DNA from 2 places in the Agromyces capsici genome. Region 2 is predicted to be linked to the other one. Evidence: predicted binding sites of a transcription regulator. Region 2 holds the regulator's gene; the other holds the start of a gene.
The links. The regulator LexA, encoded in region 2, represses DNA repair genes until DNA is damaged. The targets are predictions, from matches to a motif close to TCGAACANNTGTTCGA.
Positions count from the first base shown of each region.

Region 1: AC3RKB_RS12975 (HNH endonuclease signature motif containing protein) is a predicted target of LexA. The motif match lies at 1,093-1,108, and genes of this name have one in related genera.

Region 1 covers NZ_JBYRET010000001.1:2,791,919-2,795,319, reverse strand. The annotation lists gene AC3RKB_RS12985 (ketopantoate reductase family protein) at 1-416, shown strand, start outside; gene AC3RKB_RS12980 (nucleoside/nucleotide kinase family protein) at 418-1,020, opposite strand; gene AC3RKB_RS12975 (HNH endonuclease signature motif containing protein) at 1,128-2,624, shown strand; gene AC3RKB_RS12970 (HhH-GPD family protein) at 2,742-3,401, shown strand, end outside.
Region 2 covers NZ_JBYRET010000001.1:2,937,500-2,940,900, forward strand. The annotation lists gene metE (5-methyltetrahydropteroyltriglutamate--homocysteine S-methyltransferase) at 1-1,028, shown strand, start outside; gene lexA (transcriptional repressor LexA) at 1,098-1,775, opposite strand; gene AC3RKB_RS13690 (LysM peptidoglycan-binding domain-containing protein) at 2,050-2,430, shown strand; gene AC3RKB_RS13695 (histidinol-phosphate transaminase) at 2,518-3,401, shown strand, end outside.

The DNA.
Region 1 (3,401 bases), 150 kb from region 2:
TGCAGGAGGTCGTGGACGACCGCCGGCTGCGCCGGGTGGTGGCGGCGTCGATGCGCGAGACGGTGCGCGTGGGCGTGGCCCGCGGCGTCCGGTTCGGATCGTTGCAGGGCCTGGGCGACCGGCGGCTGCGCTGGTTCGCGCGCCTGCCGCTCGGGCTCGGCCAGCTCCTGCCGTGGTCGATGCGCGTGCGGATGGGGAACGTGCCGAACCTCGGCTCGACGCAGCAGAGCCTGCGTCGCGGCCAGCCGACCGAGATCGACTTCCTCAACGGCGCGGTCGTGCGCGAAGCGGATGCCGCGGGGCTGGCCGCACCCGTCAACCGCGCCCTCGTCGCGCTCGTCCACGAGGTCGAGCGCACGGGCGCGCACCTGCCGGCGGAGCGGGTGCTCGAGGTGCTCGAGGACCGGACCCGCTGACTCAGGCGGTGCCGACAGTGCCGCGGCGCGGATGCTCGGGATCGGCGAGGTCGACGACGATCGCGGCATGATCGCGCGGGTCGGATGCCGCGTAGGCGACCCGGTCGGCCGCGTCGAGCGGGTCGCCGTCGACCGTGATCGCGAAGTCCCAGAGCTCGCGCAGCCGGTCGCGCAGCAGGAAGCGGCCGTCGAGCACGAGGACGGCGTCGGCCGGGCCCGTGCGCCATTTCGGCTCGACCCAGGCGTCGCGGACGAGGTCGAACGCGCGCGTCACGAACGCCGTCGAGCCCGCCATCCGGAACGGCTCGACGAGCGTGCGCCTCAGGACCGACTCGTCGATGCCGTAGCCGTAGTAGCGGGCGGGCGTGTCGGGACCGTAGTCGGCCTGCGCCTCGCGCGAGCGGTGGAAGTCCTCGACGCTCGCGCGGAACACGTCGAGGTCGCGCTCGCGCAGCACGTCGGCGAGGTCGTCGCCCAGCTGCGTCTTGCCGCTGCGCACCGGGCCGTCGATCGCCACGATGACGCGGCCCCGCCCGGTGTGCGTGAGCAGTTCGTCGGCCACCTCGCGGAGGAAGGTCGTGCGCGGGGTCGTGACCAGTCGCATGCTCAGAGCGTAGGCCGGAGCGGGGTTCGGGTCGACGGGGCATTCCGGACGCGGCGAAGTTCTCCACAGGACTCGAACATACGTTCGAATCTCGGTAGGATCGGGGCATGACCACCGCGACCGCCGAGCGTCCTGCGACCGTCGATGACGTGCCCGCGTGGTCGCCGTCCGCGAGGGCGGAGGAGGCACTGGGCGGGCTGGTCGACGCGGCGGTGCAGGCGCGGCGGATCGAGGCGATGCAGGCGGCCGTGCGGGTCGATGTGCTCAACCTGGCCGTGGCGTGCGCGATGGGCAACGCGGACGCGTTCACCTCGCCGTCCGCCCCGTCCGCGGGGCGGCGCGAGCTGGCGCGGCGCGCGGTGATCGCCGAGCTCGCGACCGCGTTGCGGGTGCCGGAAGGCACCATGATGCGGTGGGTGTCCGACGCCTGGGCCCTGGCGAACCGGTTGCCGGCCACGCTCGCCGCGCTCCGATCCGGTCGGCTCGACGAAGCCCACGCGCGGGTGATCATCGACGAGACCACCGACCTCGATGCTGCGGCGCTCGGCCGGCTCGACGACGACCTCGCCGGCAGGGCCGAGACGCTGACGGCGGCCGGCCTGCGGCGCGTGGCTCGCCGGCTCCGCGAGGTCGCGCAGGCCGAAACGCTCGCCGAGCGGCATGCGGCCGCCCGCGCCGAACGTCGGATCGAGCTCGAACCCGCCCGCGACGGCATGGCCTGGCTGCACGTGCACCTCGCCGCGGGCGACGCGCTGCTGATCCACGACCGCATCGGTCGCATCGCCGCCGACGCAGCCGATCCGCCACGCCCGGCGGGCGACGACGCGACCGGCGCCCGGACGACCCAGGCCCGTCGGGCCGGTACCGATCCGCGCACGCCCGACCAGGTCCGCGCCGATGTCGCCCGCGACCTGCTGCTGTACGGCGTGCCCCCGGTCGGCGAGGCGTTCCACGTCGCCGCCGCCACGATCCGGCCCACCGTGCACGTGACGGTGCCCGTGCTCACCCTGCTCGGCGACGACGCCCCTGGCGAACTCGACGGGTACGGGCCCATCGATCCCGACACCGCCCGCGAACTCGCCGCGCAGGCGCCCTCATTCACCAGGCTGCTCACCCATCCGGTCAGCGGCACCGTGCTCGACGTCGACCGCACGGTGTACCGGCCACCCGCCGACCTGACCCGATGGCTGCGCGTACGCGACCAGACCTGCCGGTTCCCCGGCTGCAACCGGGCCGCCGCCCGAACCGACCTCGACCACACCCAGGACTGGGCCCATGGCGGCACCACCGCATCCGACAACCTCGCCAGCGTCTGCCCGCCGCACCATCACCTCAAGCACGAGACCACATGGACCGTGCGACACCTCGGAGACGGCACGCTCGAATGGCGTTCACCGGCCGGTCGCACCCACACCACCGAACCCGGTATCCCGATCCCGGCACGGGCGGCTCCGCCACCCCGGCGACCCCGACGACCCCGAGGACCTCGGAACGGTGAACCACCGGGATGTGACGTGGCGAGCGGCATCACCGCCGACGTCACGACCGAAGCCACCGCAGACCTCACGGCCGACGCCACCGCCGACGCCTCGCCGCCGTTCTGACGTCGATACGCGCACGCGTCATCGTGCCCCTGACCCTCGGGCCCGGCGCTCGGCCCCTGGCACCGTTCTCCGGACACCCGCCCTCCAGCCTTCACGCACGCCGAATAGGCTGGGCGGATGCCGCTGCACGACGACGCACGCCACCGGATCGCGCCGCCGGTCGTCGCGTGGTTCGCCGATGCGGCGCGCCCGCTGCCGTGGCGCGCGGCCGACGTGTCGCCGTGGGCGGTGCTGGTCAGCGAATTCATGCTGCAGCAGACGCAGGTCGCCCGGGTGCAGCCCCGGTGGGAGGACTGGGTGCGGCGCTGGCCGACGCCCGCCGCCCTCGCGGCCGAGCCTCCCGCCGAGGCGGTGCGCGCGTGGGACCGGCTCGGCTACCCGCGCCGCGCGCTCTGGCTGCACCGCGCGGCGACCGAGATCGTCGAGCGGCACGGCGGCGAGGTCCCCCGCGACCTCGATGCGCTCCTCGCCCTGCAGGGCATCGGGCCCTACACCGCGAGGGCGATCGCCGCCTTCGCGTTCGGCGACCGGCACCCCGTCGTCGACACCAACACGCGCCGGGTCATCGCGCGCGCCGTCGACGGGACCGCGCAGGCCGGGCCGCCGGCAACGGCGCGCGACCTCGCCGCGATGGCGGCGCTGCTCCCGGAGGATCGCGACGCCGCGCACCGGTTCAACGCGGGTGCGATGGAGCTCGGTGCGACGGTCTGCACCGCGCGCGCACCGCGCTGCGACGCCTGCCCGATCGCGGGCCTGTGCGCATGGCGTGCGGCCGGG
Region 2 (3,401 bases):
ACCTCGACCTGCCCGCGCTGCCGACCACGACGATCGGCTCGTTCCCGCAGACCGCCGACATCCGCCGCGCCCGTGCGCGCCTCGTCAAGGGCGAGCTCACGGATGCCGCCTACCGCGAGCTCATGCGCGAGGAGATCGCCCGCGTCATCCAGCTGCAGGAGGAGCTCGGCCTCGACGTGCTCGTGCACGGCGAGCCCGAGCGCAACGACATGGTGCAGTACTTCGCCGAGCTGCTCGACGGCTTCGCCGTCACGCAGAACGGCTGGGTGCAGTCGTACGGCTCGCGCTGCACGCGCCCGTCGATCCTGTGGGGCGACGTCTCGCGCCCGGCGCCGATGACCGTCGAGTGGTCGGAGTACGCGCAGTCGTTGTCGGAGAAGCCGGTGAAGGGCATGCTCACCGGTCCCGTGACGATCCTCGCGTGGTCGTTCGTCCGCGACGACCAGCCGCTCGGCGACACCGCGCGCCAGGTCGCGCTCGCGCTGCGCGACGAGATCACCGACCTCGAGACCGCGGGCATCCGCGTGATCCAGGTCGACGAGCCGGCACTGCGCGAGCTGCTGCCCCTCAAGCGCGCCGACCAGCCCGCCTACCTCGATTGGTCGGTCGGCTCGTTCCGGCTCGCCACGGGCGGCGCCGAGCCGGCCACGCAGGTGCACACGCACCTCTGCTACTCGGAGTTCGGCGTCGTGATCGACGCGATCCGCGAGCTCGACGCCGACGTCACCTCGATCGAGGCGGCGCGCAGCCGCATGGAGGTCGTGGACGACCTGTCGGCCAGCGGCTTCGACCACGGCGTGGGCCCGGGCGTCTACGACATCCACTCGCCGCGCGTGCCGAGCGTCGAGGAGGTGCAGTCGCTGCTCGAGCGCGCCGTCGGCGCGATCCCGGCCGGCCGTCTCTGGGTGAACCCGGACTGCGGGCTCAAGACGCGCGGCTACGACGAGACGGTCGCGTCGCTCGCGAACATCGTCGAGGCGACGCAGGCCGTGCGCGCGGGCGTCGCGGTCGGGGCGACCGCGGGCTGAGCCTGGGCCGAGGAACGAACGAGGGCGGATGTCGCGGCGCGTGCCGCGGCATCCGCCCTCGTCGTCGCGTCAGACCGCGCGCAGGACCGCGACGACCTTGCCGAGCACCTCGGCCTGGTCGCCGAGGATCGGCTCGAACGCGGAGTTGCGGGGGAGCAGCCAGGTGTGGCCGTCGCGCTGGCGGAGCACCTTGACCGTGGCCTCGCCATCGAGCATGGCGGCGACGATCTCGCCGTTCTCGGCCGTCGGCTGCGAGCGCACCACGACCCAGTCGCCGTCGCAGATGGCCGCGTCGACCATCGAGTCGCCGACGACCTTGAGGATGAACAGCTCGCCCTTGCCGACGAGCTGGCGGGGGAGCGGGAACACCTCCTCGACCTGCTGCTCGGCGGTGATCGGCACGCCGGCCGCGATGCGGCCCACGAGCGGCACCATCGCGGCGTCGCCCACCGGCGCGGCCGCGACGTCGGACGGACGGGGTTCGGTGCCCGGCACGTCGATGAGCACCTCGAGGGCGCGCGGCCGGTTGGGGTCGCGGCGGAGGTAGCCGGCGAGCTCGAGCTGGTTGAGCTGGTGCGTCACGCTCGAGAGCGAGGACAGCCCCACTGCGTCGCCGATCTCGCGCATGCTCGGCGGGTAGCCGCGATCGGCGACCGAACGGCGGATCACCTCGAGGATCGAGAGCTGCTTCGCGCTGAGCGTCTTGCGTCGACGCGACCGGCCGCCCGCGCCGCGTGCCTGGTCGATGTCGATGCTCACGGTGTCGCCTCTCGTCTCGGCCGCCGTCGGCCCGGATCTCGTGATGTCGGTGGTCGGTGCTGGACTGTCCCCGACATTCGAAACTGTATCCGCCTCGCACGCACGCGACAAACATCCGTTCGAGTGTGTCGCGGAATCAGGCCCGGAATCCCATCCTTCGGGTCCTTGCAGGTTCGATTGTTCGAAGATATATTCGGAACACAGCTTCGCATCCGGCCCTCCCGGCCGAGGGTCGGATGCGGGGCTATCGGGGAGGTGCGGAATGAGTGCAGTGCTGATCGGAACGACCGTCGCGGGTCCGGCGTTGCCCGACCTCGCCCCAGCCGCGACGCGCACGCGACTCCGCCTCACGCGTCGGGGTCGCGTGGTGTTCACGGCGCTCGCGGCACTGCCGATCGCGATCGGCGTGCTCCTCGGCTCGCTCGCCTCGGGCGGCGCGGTCGCCGGCATCGACGACGGCACGGGTCCGGCGGTCTTCGACACCGTCGTGGTCGGAGCCGGCGACACGCTCTGGGGCATCGCCGAATCCATCGCCCCCACGGCCGACCCGCGCGAGGTGATCCACGAGATCATGCAGCTCAACGGGCTCCGCGACCCCGTCGTGCAGCCCGGCCAGCGCCTCGCGCTGCCGGTCGTCGAGTAGCGTCGAGCGGCGCGCCGCCGCGCCGACCCGCGCCTACCGCCGTCGGCGCCGCCGAAACCTCGCGTCGGCCGCCGATACCATTGATCGGTGACGAGTCTCGACGACCTCCCCATCCGCGACGACCTCCGCGGCAAGTCCCCGTACGGTGCACCGCAGAAGGTCGTCCCCGTCGCGCTGAACGTCAACGAGAACACGCACCCGATCCCCGAAGACGTCGCGCACGACATCGTCGCGCGCGTCGCGGCCGCGATCATCGGGCTCAACCGCTACCCCGACCGCGAGTTCACCGAGCTGCGCACCGCGCTCGCGCGGTACCTCGGCCACGGGCTCGAGCCGGCGCAACTGTGGGCGGCGAACGGGTCGAACGAGGTGCTCCAGCACATCCTGCAGGCCTTCGGCGGGCCGGGGCGCCGCGCGCTCGGATTCGCGCCCACCTACTCGATGTACGGGCTGCTCGCCTCGGGCACCGGGACCGAGTGGATCACCGCTGAGCGCGACGCCGACTTCGAGCTCTCGCCCGAGACCGCCGTCGCGGCGGTCCGTCGTCACGACCCCGACATCGTGCTGCTCTGCGCTCCGAACAACCCCACCGGCACTCCGCTGTCGCTCGCGGCGATCGCGGCGGTCGCCGACGCCGCTCGGGGCGTCGTCGTGGTCGACGAGGCGTACTTCGAGTTCGCCGACCCCGGCACGCCGAGCGCGCTCACGCTGCTCGAGGGCCGTCCGCGGCTGCTCGTCTCCCGCACGATGAGCAAGGCGTTCGCGTTCGCCGGGGCGCGGGTCGGCCACCTCGCCGCCGACCCGGCCGTCGTCGACGCGCTGCGGCTCGTGCGTCTGCCGTACCACCTTTCGGCGCTGACGCAGGCCGCGGCGCTCGGCGCGCTCGCCCACTCCGACGAGATGCTCGCGATGGTCGACGAGATCCGGTCGCAGCGCGACCGCATCCTGCGCGAGCTCGACGCGCTCGGGTA